2 linked regions of the Mariniflexile sp. TRM1-10 genome follow. The protein of the gene in region 2 interacts with the protein of the main gene of each other region in a pairwise test. Links are inferred from orthologs where the notes say so. Each region holds a gene or a part of one and is shown on either strand. Other genes may lie near its edges.

Region 1 (8,560 bases), 1.1 Mb from region 2 along the record:
AAACAACAAATAATTAAACAATAACTAAGATGCATGAATATTCATTTGAAAAATTAGAAGTTTGGAAAGAAGCTATAAAACTAAGCACCAGCATATACAAAATCACTCAAACTTTTCCCGATAATGAAAAATTCGGATTAATTTCTCAAATGCGTCGATGTTCTGTTTCAATTTCATCAAATATTGACGAAGGCACAGCTAAATGAACCAATACAGATAAAGTAGATTTTATGGCTTTATCTTAATAGTGCTTCCTTAGAGCCTTTAAACCAAGCTATTGTTTCAAAAGAATTTGAATTTATTTCTGAAAAACTTATAAAATTACTAGATTTGAAGTTAAATCCATAACCAACTAAATAAACGCTTTACGAAATCATTTTCTCAAATCATAGCATATTAACGACTTAACAACAAACAACTCACGACTTACCACCCATGCAGTTATTCCAAAGCAACCAAATAAAAATATACAATTCACTTACAGGTAATAAAGAAATTTTTAAACCTATTAACGAAGGTTATATAGGCATGTATGTTTGCGGACCAACGGTTTATAGCAATGTGCATTTAGGAAACGTGAGAACATTTATGTCTTTTGATATGATTTTTCGTTACCTAAAACATCTAGGTTACAAAGTACGTTATGTGAGGAATATTACAGATGCGGGCCATTTAGAGAATGATGCCGATGCCGGTGAAGATAAAATAACCAAAAAAGCCCGTTTAGAACAAATAGAACCTATGGAAGTCGTACAACGCTACACCGTAGATTTTCATAGTATTTTAAATACTTTCAACTTTTTACCACCTAGTATCGAACCAACGGCTACGGGACATATTATTGAACAAATTGAGCTTATTAAAGACATTATAACTAACGGATATGCTTATGAAGTAAACGGTTCTGTTTATTTTGACGTTCATAAGTTTAATGAAACCAACGATTACGGAAAGCTAAGCAAGCGTAAACTTGAAGATTTAATCCACAACACACGTGAATTAGACGGACAAAGTGATAAAAAAAATCCGCAAGATTTTGCCCTTTGGAAAAAAGCCGAACCGCAACATATTATGCGTTGGCCTTCGCCTTGGGGTGATGGATTCCCTGGTTGGCATTTAGAATGTACCGCTATGAGTACCAAATACCTTGGCGACCAATTTGATATTCATGGTGGTGGTATGGATTTAAAATTTCCGCATCACGAATGTGAAATTGCACAAAACGAAGCCGCAAAAGGACTATCACCTGTCAACTATTGGATGCATGCCAATATGTTAGAGTTAAATGGACAACGCATGTCTAAAACCACAGGAAATACGGTAAATCCAGATGAATTGCTTTCAGGTAACAACAAATTCTTTAGTAAAGCATTTGCACCAAGTGTGATTCGGTTTTTTATGGCGCAAGCCCATTATAGAAGCGTGCTTGATTTAACAGATGACGGCTTATTGGCTAGTGAAAAAGGGTTTTATAGATTGATGGACGCCATTAATCTTTTAAGGGAGTTAAAACCTTCTGAAACTTCTTCAATAAATATAAACGCATGGAAACAGACTTGTTATGATGCCATGAACGACGATTTCAATTCACCAATTTTAATTGCCCATTTATTTGAAGCTGTAAAATATATCAATCAAATTAAAGACGGTTCTGAAACTATAAGTCCAGAAGATTTGTCACTTTTAAAAGTTACTATTGATGCATTTGTATTTGATATTTTAGGTCTTGAAAGTACCTCAAAAACAGAGTCAGGGACCGACAAACTATCGAGTGCCGTTGCTATTTTAATAAAATTACGCCAAGAAGCCAGAGCGAATAAAGATTTTGCTTTATCGGATAAAATTCGTGATGAATTGGCAGAAGCGGGCATTCAGTTAAAAGATGGAAAAGAAGGCACGACTTTTAGTTTGTCGTGATGTTGTTGAATTGTGTAATTGTTGAATTGTTGAATCGTTTAACCGTTGAATCGTTTAATTGTTGAAGATAGTTTCGTCTTAATAACTAAACTTTAGTACATGACAAAAATCCAAATATATTCAGATGTCAGTCTGAGCGCAGTCGAAGACATTGAAAATATTGTTTTTAATCGCATTTCGACTGCGCTCAATGTGACACTCTGCAGTTTTTGTCATGTACTAAACAATAAATAAACAAATAATAATAAATAAGTACGTCGTAAAGCTGTTTGTCGTTTAGGCGTTAAGCTCCTAAGGTATATTTCGGCTGAACTATCAAGCAAATAAACAATAATTTTGAAAAAACTACTCATTGCACCATTTTTGTTCTTGATAAAAGTGTATCAAACACTTATATCGCCGCTAATGCCTGCAACATGTAGATACCAACCTACTTGCTCACACTACAGCAAAGAAGCTTTACAAAAACATGGTTTGTTTAAAGGTGGGTGGTTGGCTATAAAACGTATTTTTAGTTGCCACCCTTGGGGTGGTTCGGGTTACGACCCAGTGCCTTAATAAAAAGCGTCATTCTGAACTTGTTTCATAATCGCATCATATATTTGAATGGTAAAAATCTGAAATCATTGACTCAGGATTCATCTATTTATGAACCTTCCTCTTAACCTTCTTCCTTGACTCTATAAAAAATTTCAATTATATTCGTTTAATAACAATACGACTATTATGAATGATACAAGCCATCACGATGAGCGTATAGCAAAAATGATATTTGCCTCAGTATATCCACATTATATCACAAAAGTGGAGAAGAAAGGCAGAACGAAAGACGAGTTACACCAAGTCATTAAGTGGCTAACAGGTTATGAAGAAAAAAAGCTGCAGGAACTCATTGAAAAAAAAGTGACTTTTGAACAATTTTTTCAGAATGCTGACTTAAACCCTAATACGCAACTAATAACTGGTGTGATATGTGGCTATCGCATAGAAGACATTAAAAACCCATTAACACAACAGGTAAGATATTTAGATAAGTTAGTAGATGAATTGGCAAAAGGACGCAAGATGGACAAAATATTGCGAGGTTCCTAAATCTATTTGATAAGAATTAGACAAGTGATTGTTTTTTTCGTCATTCTGAACTTGTTTCAGAATCGCATCCTCCGCGCTATCACGAGCGTTCCGCTCGTGACGGCAAGTATAAAGAAGTTTTCATCATAAACTATGTGATGTCTCCTATGGTCGACATGACAAAAAATTAGTTTTTCACTGGTATATTCTTCAAAACCTCCAATACAAACTTCCAATATTTTTGCACCGATGAAATCTGAGCACGTTCATCTGGAGAATGTGCGCCTTTAATAGTAGGTCCAAAACTTATCATATCCATTTCTGGATAGTTTTGCCCTAAAATACCGCATTCCAAGCCTGCATGACATGCTGCTACATGGGCTTCTTCCCCATTCATATCTTTATAAATTTTAGAAAGCACTTGCAAAATGGGCGATTTCATATTGGGTGTCCACCCAGGATAATCACCCGAAAATTCTACTTCGCAACCTGTCAATTCAAAAGTGGCACGCAATGTATTTGCCAAATCCATTTTAGAGCTTTCAACCGACGATCGTGTTAAGCAGCCCACATGAATCTGCCCCTCTTTAACTACTACCCTAGCGATATTATTTGAGGTCTCAACCAAATCCGGAATATCGACACTCATTCTATACACACCGTTTTGCGCTGCATACAAAGCTCTTGTAAAACCTTCTTGAACCCCTAAATCCATAATACTTTTAGGGGTTTCACAATGAGAAACTTCTATTTTTAAATCGGGTTCCATGGTTTTTAGCTCCGTTTTAATGATTTCTGCCAACTCGTTAATTTCTGTAACAAAGGTTTCTTCATGAATGGCATCAACCGCAACAATAGCCGTACTTTCTCTGGGAATGGCATTCCGTAAACTACCGCCATCAATTTCAGAAATTCGCAGTCCGAAGTTTTCAAAACCATCAAATACTAAGCGGTTCATAATTTTATTGGCATTCCCTAAACCTTCATGGATTTGCATGCCCGAATGACCGCCTTGCAAGCCTTTAACTGTTATTTTAAACCCGATTTTAAACTCGGGCGTTTCTTCTTCTTGATAGGTTCTCGTTGCCGTTACATCGATACCGCCCGCACAGCCTACACCAATTTCATCATCTTCTTCGGTATCTAAATTCAATAAAATACCACCAGAAAGTAAGTCGCCTTTTAAGCCCATAGCACCCGTCATACCTGTTTCTTCATCAATGGTAAACAGCGCTTCAATAGCAGGATGTGGGATGTCTTTACTTTCTAAAATGGCCATAATGGTGGCAACACCCAAACCGTTATCGGCACCCAGAGTAGTTCCTTTGGCACGTACCCAGTCGCCATCAACATACATGTCAATGCCTTGCGTCTCAAAATCGAATTCAGTATCGTTGTTTTTTTGATGCACCATATCTAAATGCGATTGCATCACGACCGTAGTTCTATTTTCCATACCAGACGTTGCTGGCTTTTTTATAATAACATTGCCAACCGCATCTTCAATGGTTTCCAATCCTAGATTTTTGCCAAAATCCTTAATAAAAGCAATAACACGTGCTTCTTTTTTTGAAGGACGAGGTACAGCGTTTAAATCGGCAAATTTATTCCAAAGGGTTTGTGGTTGAAGGTCTCTTATTTCTGAATTCATAATATTTCCAATAGTGTTTTACAAAGGTAAGTATTACCATTTAGGTTCCTTGAAAATCTAATAAATTTCATTAACTATTAATTCACCTATTATAGAAACCAAAGATCAATGTAAGCTAACGCAACCTTTCAATTCTTTTGTCATCTAGTTATAAAGAATCATAAAAGATGAAAACTGGATACACATTATTAATCGCTCTTCTTCTATTAGCTTGTCAAAGTAATACTGAAATAGATGTAAACCCGGAAAATTTACTAATTGGTAATTGGATTGATTCAAGTTATGACAATGAAACTATAACGTTTCAACGAGCAGTAAGTTTAAATGAAAATGCTCCAGGTATATCTTTTAAGGAAAATTCTGTTTTTATACAAAGAACATCTGGCTGGTGTGGAACGCCTCCATTAACTTTTTATGATAATCAAGGAACATGGAAAAGCCAAGAATCCCTTATATTAATATCTCTTGAAAATTTTCCTGGAAATTTTCAGTGGAGAATTATTTCTCTTGATAATAACCAATTAATTGTTAAAAGAGAGTTATCAGAACAAGAAATAGACCATCAAAATTTAATGAATTTGTTTGATGAGATTAGTACACTATCTCATAGTATTTCTTGTACAGATTCTAATAACTGGAGCTTCACTCCCTACGGAACAAAAGCGTGTGGTGGCCCTCAAGGTTTTATTGCTTATTCAAATGAAATTGATACCGTGCAATTTTTGCAAAAAGTTGAAGCATACAATTTAGCTGAAAAACAATATAATATTAAATGGTCCATTTCATCAACATGTGATGTTCCACAACAGCCTACATCTATAGAATGCCAAAACGGTTATCCTGTTTTTAAATACTAATAATATATCAATCGTCATTAATGAACATTTGTTTATTTTTGGCACATGCTGAAAAACACAAAAACTATTATTGCACTTTTATTGATACCACAATACCTTTTGGTAAAATGGATATCAAATTACCCCGAAGTTATAGAAAGATATTACAGCGAAGGTGTTTACCCCTATATTTCCAAAGCATTCAGATATACATTGGGCTGGCTACCGTTTTCATTTGGTGATTTAGTATATGCAGCCGCTATTATATACATTATTAGATGGTTTTTTATAAACCAAAAACACCTGCTAAGAGACACTAAATTGTGGATTGTTAGTGCGGCATGCGCAGTGTCCATGATCTATTTTGCGTTTCATTTGTTTTGGGGCCTGAATTATTACCGTTTGCCACTGCATAAAAGCTTGGGTTTAAACGCTGATTACACCACCGAACAATTAATTAATGTCACCAAAAGACTGATTAAAAAATCAAACGGCATTTACACACAAATAGCTGGAAACGACACCTTAAAAATTGACATTCCGTATAGCAAAAAAAACATCCTAAGGATGGCTCCTTTGGGCTATACAAACTTAAAGAAGACCTTCCCTGATTTAGAATACCACCCAAAAAGCATTAAAAAATCGTTGTTTAGCTACCCTTTAACTTACATGGGGTTTAGTGGGTATTTAAATCCGTTAACAAACGAAGCGCAGGTTGATGCACTGATTCCTGTTTATTTGTTTCCCACAACGTCCTCGCATGAAATAGCACACCAATTAGGATATGCCGCCGAAAACGAAGCCAATTTTATTGGTTGTTTAGCCGCCATAAACCACGACGATATTTACTTTAATTACTCGGGCTACACTTTTGCACTTCGCTTTTGTTTAAATGAAATTGCGAAGCGTGATGAAATCTTATTTGATGAACTATACCAAACTGTCAACAAAGGTGTTTTAAATAATTATAAAGAAGCCCGCGATTTTTGGGACAGCTACGAAAACCCTTTGGAACCACTTTTTAAAAGCACATACAGTTCGTACCTAAAAGCCAATAAACAAGCAAAAGGCATGGAAAGTTACAGCTATGTTGTAGCATTGTTGGTTAATTATTTTGAAAAAGAACCCGATTTAATTTACAATTAGTTTTTGAATCATTTCAGCAACACCATCATTCACTTTTAAAAAGTACATGCCACTTCTTAAATTTGATATATCGAGTTTTACTGTATTGTTTTGCAATTCCCTTTCTTCATTAAGAATTAATTTTCCTTGAATGTTATAAACACCCAACCGTACTTTATTATTTGTGGTTTTACTGAATGTTATTTCAACAAAATGGTTTGTTGGATTTGGGAAAATTGAGAAATCAATATTGCTAAATTGTTTACTGGAAAGCGTTGCTATAAATTCTGTTTCAAACGTATTGGTTACAACCGCTGGGTTAAAATCAAAATAAATTTCGGCCGTATTAGGTATGATATCGCTAATTTGAAAACCAGCAGTGGGTTTTATTTTGTAATATACATAACCGTGGCTATTGGGTTCATCCATGCTTTCACTTGGTAAATGGATATCATCGAATTTCCAATTAAGTTGATTATCGATTTTTGTAAATACATAATCATGGCTTGCACTAAGCATTTGAATGGTTGACTTATCCAATTTTGAATCTAAAGTATTATCTATAGACACATTAATAGCATCGGCAGTTCCTACATTTTGAAAACGGATGGTGTAATACAAATAATCATCGGTAGAAAAATCGTCATAATAAATTTCTGGCCCATGAGATTCCGCTATGTCGTTTGGGTCATAGGAGCCTATAACAGTTTCTGTTAACGCAGATGTATTGTTTGATATGTCTAAATCATCAACCGAATAGATTGCTGTACTTGTTAATAAATCTCCTAAATTCACAGAAACAGGCACATTCATATTTACTACAACATGTTCTGCACTATTGGGTTGTAAATTATTAAAATTTAAAATAAACCCTGTGGGAGTGTTGGTGATTGAATTTCCTGAATTCACAAAATCCACACTTTTAAACGTTACTAAATCATCCTTAATAAACTCCACGGAGCCAGAACTTATCGTTTCAATCCCTAAATTGCGAATTATCAAATTGGTGCTATAATCAAACCCAGGTCTTGGAGGACTAACGGGTGTTAAATAAACTGCAACATCACTACATTCCTTAATTTTGGTAACCGGAAAATTGTAATTAACGCGGCTTCCATTAGTAACACTTACATTTTCGTATAAATACGTTGCTAAACTATAACAATCCTGAAATTCATCATATATACTATATCCAATATCATAAGTATCCGTTTCTACATCACTTATGATATTAAAAATTCCAGTTGAAGAATACAACACATGTTGAATGCCATCGTTATTTTTTTCGTAAGTAAGCGTTCCGCTTAAAAAATTGATTTCACCACTATCGAAAGTAGTATCACTATTAGCATCATAAAAGGCATTGACTTTTATGACACCCGATGTAGAACAATCTTTAACTATTAAATCTAATGTGGTAATTGTTAAACAACCTGTTAAAAGGTTTTCAGCTCTCACATATATGGTTTGTGGATTAACAAAATTGGTAAAATATGTTGGCAATGGATTTGTATTGACATCAGCATCAGCTTGTGTTGAATAATACGATATTGAAACATCTGTTTGCCCTCCAATAATTTCTGCGTTTTTAGAACTTAAATCAAAGGTTTCCATTCCATCTTGACTCTCATCATCGCAAACCTTATATGGGTCTAGTGGACTCACCATTGGTGGAGTAAAAACTGAAAAACCAAAAGATGTTATTGCATAGCTTCCTTTGGTGTTTTCATCAACCCTTGCAAAAATAGTTTGTAAATTCGATACATTATAAATTGCAGGTAATGGATTTATTTTGGTTTCAGCATCAGATGAGTTTAAATAATACGAAACCGTAAAATTATCTGGGTTCTGGTCTCCTAAAATTTCAGCATTTTGACTTTCTAAATCAAACGCATAAATGGCATCAAAATCATCATCACAGATATTAATATCAGCTGGTTTATTAGCTTCTGCAAATAAA
Region 2 (8,352 bases):
AATGCCTTCCCAAGCTAAACGTTTAAAAAATTGATAATATAAACCCGCAATTTTTGAGTTGTCTTGCGGAAGGTTGACGCTAATAGCCGACAAGCCATCTTGTTTTGCAATGAAAGTTTCGCTTTTTAGATTGTCTTCAATATATTCTTTTAAACTGCTGGAGATAATGATGTTGCTTTCGTGAATACCACGCGTGAATGTATAGAAAAGTTTAGATTCTTGATTGATACGGTCTAAAATTTTAGCGTGATTATCAATAATGGTTTCAGAATTTTTAATTGTGAAATCGGTGAGGTTTGAGCGTACGGTAATATCGCCTAAATTTTGCATCATTTTTTTCATTTTAACAGAATTAGATAAGGCAGGCGGCGGATTGTAACGTCTTAAAGCCATCATAATGGCTCCAGGTTTTACATCTTTTTTTAGCATTTTGCTTATAGGTTCGGTAAGCTCTATGGCTAAAGCACTAAAATTAATGATGTTTCTAGAAAGTGCTTCTTCTAGATAGGGTTGTGTAATTAGAATGTCTTCTACGCAGTTTGATACAGTTTTCATCTGTTTATATTTATTGTTTTAATTTGGTCATGCTTCGACTGAGCTCAGCAAAGGCTATGGAACACCCTAAATAATCATCCTTATGTGTGTGAATGCCATTTTCATGGGTGTTTCATGTGTTATATTTTATTCTTTTTAAGATTATACGTCGATGCTCAGCATAAGTATGTAACGTTCAGTATCTTTTTCTTAAAAAACAAAGTTTAGAGACCAACGTTTGTTGTTAATTATTTAACAATATGTGCAAAAATAAACATATTTTTTAATAAATATCTTTTTTAAGCCAAGGAGTTATAATTTAGCGCCCTGAATTGATATAAATGAATCAATTTGATAAAGGGAATAAGCTTATATAAAGTATGAAAGTATTAAAATTCGGTGGCACTTCGGTAGGATCGGTTGAAAATATACATAACGTTAAAAATATAATTAACGATGGCGAAAAAAAGGTTGTTGTATTGTCAGCTATGTCTGGTACAACCAATCATTTAGTTGCTATTTCAAAACATATTGCCGATAATGAGGCGAATGAAGCTCTTGATAAAATCAATAAACTTCATGACACTTATTTAAAAGTAATAGATAGCCTACTTGCCAATGCTTTATTAAATAAAGATGTTAAAGCATACGTTTCTGGTATTTTTAATTTATTGGTTGCATGTACCAACAAGCCTTATTCCATGGAGTTGGAAAACCAAATAGTAGCTCAAGGCGAATTGCTTTCGACTTATATGGTAAACAGTTATTTAAATCAAGAAGGTGTAAGCTCAGCATTGCTACCTGCATTAAGCTTTATGCGTATTGATGCGGCTAAAGATCCTGATTTAAATTATATAAAAGAACATTTTAAAACCACTTATAATAAGGCTGAAGACGCTCAAATATACATCACCCAAGGGTTTATCTGTTTGGATGATAAAGGAGCGATTTCTAACCTTCAACGTGGTGGAAGTGATTATACAGCAACTATTATTGGTGCTGCTATTAACGCTGATGAAGTGCAAATATGGACAGATATTGATGGGATGCATAACAACGACCCAAGATATGTTGAAAATACAAGACCCATTTCAAATTTGTCTTTTGATGAAGCGGCAGAATTAGCATATTTTGGGGCAAAAATATTGCACCCTCAAACAGTAACACCTGTTAGATCGCTTAATATTCCAGTGCGTTTAAAAAATACCATGAACCCTGAGGCCTATGGTACTTTGATAAACAACGACCATTCTGAATGTGGAGTGAAAGCTATGGCTGCTAAAGATGGTATTACTGCTATTAAGATAAAATCTGGTAGAATGCTACAGGCACACGGGTTTTTAAGAAAGGTATTTGAAATTTTTGAAATTTACGAAACGTCGATCGACATGATTACCACATCGGAAGTTGCGGTGTCTTTAACTATTGATGACGATAAAAATTTAGATAAAATTTTAGCTGAATTGGAAAAGTTCGCTACCATTGAAGTGGATAAAAATCAAAGCATTATTTGTTTGGTTGGCCATTCGGTTGTAAACCATCAAGAAACTTATAAGCTGTTTCAAATACTGCAAGATGTGAAAATTAGAATGATTTCCTATGGAGGAAGTAGCAATAATATTTCACTTTTGGTAGATGCCAAGAACAAAATTAATACGCTGCAAAAACTAAACGATTATTTATTTGAATTAGTCACTCTGTAAATTATGAAATTTTAGTGTTGTTAGCAGCAAAGGGTCGTTGAAAAACGACCCTTTCTTCTTTTTATAAATTCATTAGGGCTTCGATTTCCTCAGCTTCAATAGGAATGTTCCGCATTAAATTAAATGGTTCTCCGGATTTTTGGATAACCACATCATCTTCCAATCGTATTCCAAAACCTTCTTCTGGAATGTAAATTCCAGGTTCTACGGTAAACACCATGTTGGCTTGCATAGGTTCGGTTAAAATCCCATAATCGTGCGTATCTAAACCCATGTGATGGCTGGTTCCATGCATAAAATATTTTTTGTAAGCAGGCCAATCCGGGTTTTCATTTTGTATATCGGCTTTGTCCAATAAACCTAAACCTAGCAATTCAGAAGTCATTATTTTACCAACTTCCAGATGGTAATCTGCCCAAATAGTTCCGGGAGTTAATAATTTTGTGGCTTCATTTTTTACTCTTAAAACAGCATTGTAAACCGCTTTTTGTCTCACGGAATATTTCCCGGAAACAGGAATGGTTCTACTTAAATCACTTGAATAATTAGCATACTCTGCAGCAGTATCGAATAAAATTAAATCACCTGCTTTACATTGTTTGTTGTTTTCGATATAATGCAATACGTTGGCATTATTTCCAGAAGCGATAATGGGTGTGTAGGCAAATCCTTTAGAACGGTTAAGCAAAAACTCGTGCATTAGTTCAGCTTCAATTTCATATTCCCAAACGTCTGGTTTTACAAAGTTTAAAATTCTACGGAATCCTTTTTCGGTAATGTTACACGCTTGTTGGATTAAATTGATTTCAATTTGACTTTTAACTGAACGAAGACGTTGTAAAATGGGGGCGCTTTTAGCGACACTGTGCGCTGGATATTTCTCTTTTAACCATTTGGTATAGCGGTCTTCACGGGTTTCGGTTTCAACATTGGCTCTATAATGTTCGTTGGTGTTTATGTAAACCGTGTCACATTGTGTCATGAGTTCAAACATGATCTTTTCCATGTCTTGAAGCCAATACACTGTTTTAATACCGCTGGTTTCAAAAGCTTTTTCTTTGGTAAGTTTTTCACCTTCCCAGATAGCAATATGGGCATTGGTTTCTTTTAAAAATAAAATTTCGCGATGTTTTTCTTTAGGGCAATCGGGAAACAATACCAAAATGCTTTCTTCCTGGTCTACACCACTTAAATAAAAAATATCACGATGTTGTTGAAAAGGCATCGTACTATCGGCACTTATAGGGTAGATGTCGTTTGAGTTAAAAACAGCTAAACTGCTAGGTTTCATTTTGGCAGTAAAGTTTTTTCTGTTATTAATAAAAAGTGAAGAATCTATTGGTAAATATTTCATGTGTTTGTTTTTAAATTCGTTGTAAATCAATTATGTAAGACGCAGCTTTTAGTGTCTTTAAATGGATGTTATGTAAATATTAAGGATACTAAAAGTAACAAAACTAAACAAATCATATGTAATAATTTGCTATATTTGATACTGCCCCATCTCGAAATCACTAAAACGGTTAACATTATGAAAAAAATTATAATACATATAAAAGTGGTTTTGTTATTGATGGTGTTTGTTCCATGTAGCATACCTGCACAAATCTTACTTAAAGAGGCTTCATTAAAAAAGCAAATTGAAAATTCAAGTTTGGTGGTAGAAGGAAAGGTTATTTCAAAAAAATCATTTTGGGATGCCGAAAAAAAGAATATTTACACAGCAAATAAAATACAAGTATATAAAGTTTTTAAAGGAGGTATGTATGAAACCATTGAGGTTATAACCAAAGGAGGAACAGTTGGTTTATCTGCTGAAGTTGTTACCCCAAGTTTGAAATTGCATACTGATGATATTGGAATATTTATGCTATATGATAATAATATTAAATCAAATGTTTTAAATAAATCTTCAATAAAGCAATTTAAACCTTATGGCTCATTACAAGGTTTTTATAAATATAACTTATATAGCGACGAAGCTATTAATCCTTTCAATAAAAAGAAAGGCATAGCAACTTCTTTTTATAATGAAATTATGAGTCATACCAATACAGCTTATATTGAAGTTGCTGATTTTGACAGTTCTAAAAAACAAACTAGTTTAAACAAAAGTGCATTAGCGGCTCCAGGCTCCATAACTTTTAATCCAACAACGGCCACTGCAGGAACCAAAACGGTGCTTACCATTAATGGGACTGGTTTTGGTACAACCAAAGGCAAAGTGTTATTTAGTAATGCCGATGATGGAGGTGCTACTTTTATTGAAGCTATAGGTACACAAGTGCTCACTTGGTCTGACACACAAATTACAGTTGAAATTCCTTCTGAAGCAGGAACAGGGCAAATTAGAATTACAGATAATACCAATGCTTCGGCAACTTCAACTAATAGTTTAACAATTACGTATTCTGAATCAAATGTATATTACGATGCTGATGATGAGACAAGTACAGGTGGTGACAACGGGGCACTTCCTTTATATGCTTACAGGACCCAGCATATTAATGATGACGCTGCTGGAGGTTACACATGGCGTATGTTTACAGATTTCGATGCCAATGTCAATGCCAAAGCCGCCTTTTTAAGGGCTTTTGAAACATGGCGATGTGAAACAGGTATTAATTGGGTAGTAGGAGCTACGACTACAGTAGATGTTGCTTCACAAGATGATGTAAATGTTATTAGGTTTGATAATGGTGATGAGTTAGAAGCAGATGTTTTAGGTCAGTGTACATCTCACTATGGTGGTTGTTCATCTGGCTCAACATTTAATTGGTTTGTATCAGAATTAGATCTTGTTTTTGATGACGCAATTAACTGGAATTTTAGTTCTGCTACCAATTCAACAGGAATTTCTCAATATGACTTTGAAAGTGTGGCGCTTCACGAGTTAGGTCATGGACATCAATTAGCTCATGTTAATGATACAAATGATGTTATGAACTATGCACTTTCAAATTCTGAAGAGCAAAGAGTTTTGGGTACTAGAAATATTACAGTTGCAAATGCCATTCAGGTAAGAAGTACGGGTTCCATGGTATGTACACAGCCTTTAATGACTAACCACCCTTGTTCTTTGGGTATTGAAGAAGAAGAGTTAAATGCGGCGATTAATATGTATCCCAACCCAACAAGTGGGCAATTTTATATAAAAAATACATCACTCATTAATTTAGATAAGATAGTTGTATATGATGTTAGGGGTAGGCTAATATCTCAGCACGATATGACTAATGCATCAAAAACACAAACCATTAACTTACTTGGTGTTTCAAAAGGCTTGTATTTTGTTAAGATTCTTTCCGAAAGAGCAGAAATTACTAAAAAAATACTTATAGAGTAAGTTTATTTTTGTTAGAAAATAGTTTTTAATGGGCATGAAAGTTCAATTTTTAATTTTTGAAGCACTACTTTTGTTATGAAATTTTCAAAAACATAAAAGTATTTTTATTTTATTGCTTTTTTTTGGTGTTTAAAAATAACAATTCCGAATTGTTTTTAAAAACTAAGTATTATTACTTATAATTGTTCTAAATTAGAATTTTACAGCTCAACTTTTTGCCTATGAATTTATTGTAAATTACCTTTGCGAACTATACTTAACAAATTAAATAATGAGCGGATTTTTTAAATCTTCAATCGGAAGAAAAGTAGCCATGGCGCTTTCAGCTTTCTTCCTCATGTTTTTCTTACTTCAACATCTTGCAATTAATCTTTTATCTGTTTTTAGTGGCAATCTCTTTAATGAGGTCTCTCACTATATGGGAACTAATTGGTTAATTCAATTTGTGATGCAACCCATATTAATTTTTGGCGTTATATTCCATTTTGTTATGGGTTTTATCTTGGAAATAAGAAACAATAAAGCAAGACATATTGCTTATGTGAAAAACAATGGTGCAGCTAACTCCACGTGGATGAGTCGAAACATGATTTACACTGGTGTTGCTATTTTGGCATTTATCGTCTTGCACTTTATCGATTTTTGGTTTCCAGAAATTAATGCCAAATATATTAAAGGTGATTGGTCTGGGGGACATGACCTTGTTGATGGTTACCGATATTTCCATGAGCTACAAGAAAAGTTTGTAAGCCCAATTAGAGTTGGTGCTTATGTAATAGCGTTTGTGTTTTTAGCATTGCATTTGTTACATGGCTTTGCGTCAGCATTCCAATCTATGGGAGTTTCTACAATAAGAAAAAAGAGATTACAAAGTTTTGGTAAAGCATATGCTATTTTAATTCCATTAGGATTTATATTTATTGCTTTGTATCATTATTTTAACCATTAATCTTAGAAAAATGGCATTAGATTCAAAAATACCACATGGTCCAATTCAAGATAAATGGACAGATTATAAAAATCATATCAATTTAGTAAATCCGGCTAATAAGCGTCATATTGATGTTATCGTTGTTGGAACAGGGTTAGCAGGAGGTTCAGCAGCAGCTACTTTAGCAGAGTTAGGTTATAATGTAAAAGCATTTGCTTATCAAGATTCACCTCGTAGAGCACACTCTATTGCGGCACAAGGTGGAATTAATGCTGCCAAGAACTACCAAGGTGATGGCGATTCAACATATAGATTATTTTACGATACTGTAAAGGGAGGTGATTACCGTTCCCGTGAAGCTAACGTGTACCGTTTAGCTGAGGTATCAGCAAATATTATTGACCAATGTGTGGCACAAGGAGTTCCTTTTGCCCGTGATTATGGTGGATTGTTAGACAACCGTTCGTTTGGAGGCGTTTTGGTTTCTAGAACTTTTTATGCTAAAGGACAAACAGGTCAGCAATTATTATTAGGAGCTTATTCAGCAATGAACCGTCAAATTGCACGTGGTAAAATTGAAATGTTCAACCGCCACGAAATGCTTGATGTTGTTAAGGTTGATGGGAAAGCACGAGGTATTATTGCCCGTAATTTAATTACAGGTGAAATAGAGCGTCATTCCGCACATGCTGTGGTTATTGCTTCCGGTGGTTACGGAAATGTATATTTCTTGTCAACCAATGCTATGGGAAGTAACGCAACTGCTGCTTGGAAAATTCATAAAAAAGGCGCGTATTTCGCAAATCCTTGCTTCACTCAAATTCACCCAACATGTATTCCGCGTTCTGGTGACTATCAATCTAAATTAACCTTAATGTCCGAATCGTTGCGTAACGACGGGCGTATTTGGGTACCAAAGAATATTGAAGATGCTAAAGCACTGCAACAGCGCAAAATAAAACCAACCGATATCGCTGAAGAAAACAGAGATTATTTCCTAGAGCGCCGTTACCCAGCGTTTGGTAATTTAGTGCCTCGTGATGTGGCTTCTCGTGCTGCTAAAGAACGTTGTGATGCTGGTTTTGGAGTGAATGCTACCGGTGAAGCGGTGTTTTTAGATTTTGCTTCAGCAATTACACGCTATGGGAAAACGCAAGCTAAAATTCAGAATATAGAAAATCCATCGGATGCTAAAATATACGAATTAGGTCAAGCGATTGTAGAAGAGAAATACGGAAACTTATTCCAAATGTATGAGAAAATTGTAGATGAAGATCCATACAAAACACCTATGATGATTTACCCTGCAACACACTACACCATGGGAGGAATTTGGGTTGATTATAACTTAATGACTTCGGTTGATGGCTTATACTGTATCGGTGAAGCTAACTTCTCAGACCATGGAGCAAATAGACTTGGAGCTTCGGCGCTGATGCAAGGGTTGGCAGATGGTTATTTTGTATTGCCTTATACCATTGGCGATTATCTTTCTAAAGAAATTAGAACAGGTAAAATTCCAACCAATACGCCAGAGTTTGACGAAGCTGAAAAAGAAGTAACAGATAGAATCAATTTCTTCATCAATAATAAAGGAACGCATTCAGTAGATTATTACCACAAAAAATTAGGTAAAATCATGTGGGATAAATGTGGAATGTCTCGTAACGAGCAAGGTTTAAAAGAAGCCATGGTAGAAATAAAAGCATTACGCGAAGATTTCTGGAAAAATGTTAAAGTACCAGGTTCTGCTAACGAAATGAATCCTGAGTTAGAAAAAGCAGGTCGTGTAGCAGATTTTCTTGAGTTAGGCGAGCTATTTGCTAAAGATGCACTTA

The links.
Region 1: the proteins of CJ739_RS06015 (region 2) and CJ739_RS01470 interact in binary tests that used the Escherichia coli proteins (3 or more experiments, as listed by UniProt). The link is inferred for Mariniflexile sp. TRM1-10 from one-to-one orthologs.

What each region holds. Positions count from the first base shown.
Region 1 is NZ_CP022985.1:297,453-306,012, forward strand. The notes cover bases 2,408-5,407. They hold CJ739_RS01470 (aminoacyl-histidine dipeptidase), read right to left. Parts: upstream 4,640-5,407; coding sequence 3,176-4,639; downstream 2,408-3,175. Other genes in these bases: yidD (membrane protein insertion efficiency factor YidD), read left to right, coding at 2,408-2,475; CJ739_RS01465 (DUF2200 domain-containing protein), read left to right, coding at 2,644-3,009; CJ739_RS01475 (hypothetical protein), read left to right, coding at 4,807-5,407. In the rest of the region: CJ739_RS20500 (four helix bundle protein), read left to right, coding at 30-206; cysS (cysteine--tRNA ligase), read left to right, coding at 436-1,917; more of yidD, read left to right, coding at 2,251-2,407; more of CJ739_RS01475, read left to right, coding at 5,408-5,496; CJ739_RS01480 (DUF3810 domain-containing protein), read left to right, coding at 5,542-6,621; CJ739_RS01485 (T9SS type A sorting domain-containing protein), read right to left, coding at 6,607-8,560. UniProt on the Escherichia coli protein: Dipeptidase with broad substrate specificity. Requires dipeptide substrates with an unblocked N-terminus and the amino group in the alpha or beta position.
Region 2 is NZ_CP022985.1:1,405,563-1,413,914, reverse strand. The notes cover bases 1,446-4,237. They hold CJ739_RS06015 (aminopeptidase P family protein), read right to left. Parts: upstream 3,592-4,237; coding sequence 2,299-3,591; downstream 1,446-2,298. Other genes in these bases: CJ739_RS06010 (T9SS type A sorting domain-containing protein), read left to right, coding at 3,769-4,237; CJ739_RS06020 (aspartate kinase), read left to right, coding at 1,446-2,237. In the rest of the region: CJ739_RS06025 (hypothetical protein), read right to left, coding at 1-555; more of CJ739_RS06020, read left to right, coding at 915-1,445; more of CJ739_RS06010, read left to right, coding at 4,238-5,583; CJ739_RS06005 (succinate dehydrogenase cytochrome b subunit), read left to right, coding at 5,855-6,532; CJ739_RS06000 (fumarate reductase/succinate dehydrogenase flavoprotein subunit), read left to right, coding at 6,543-8,352.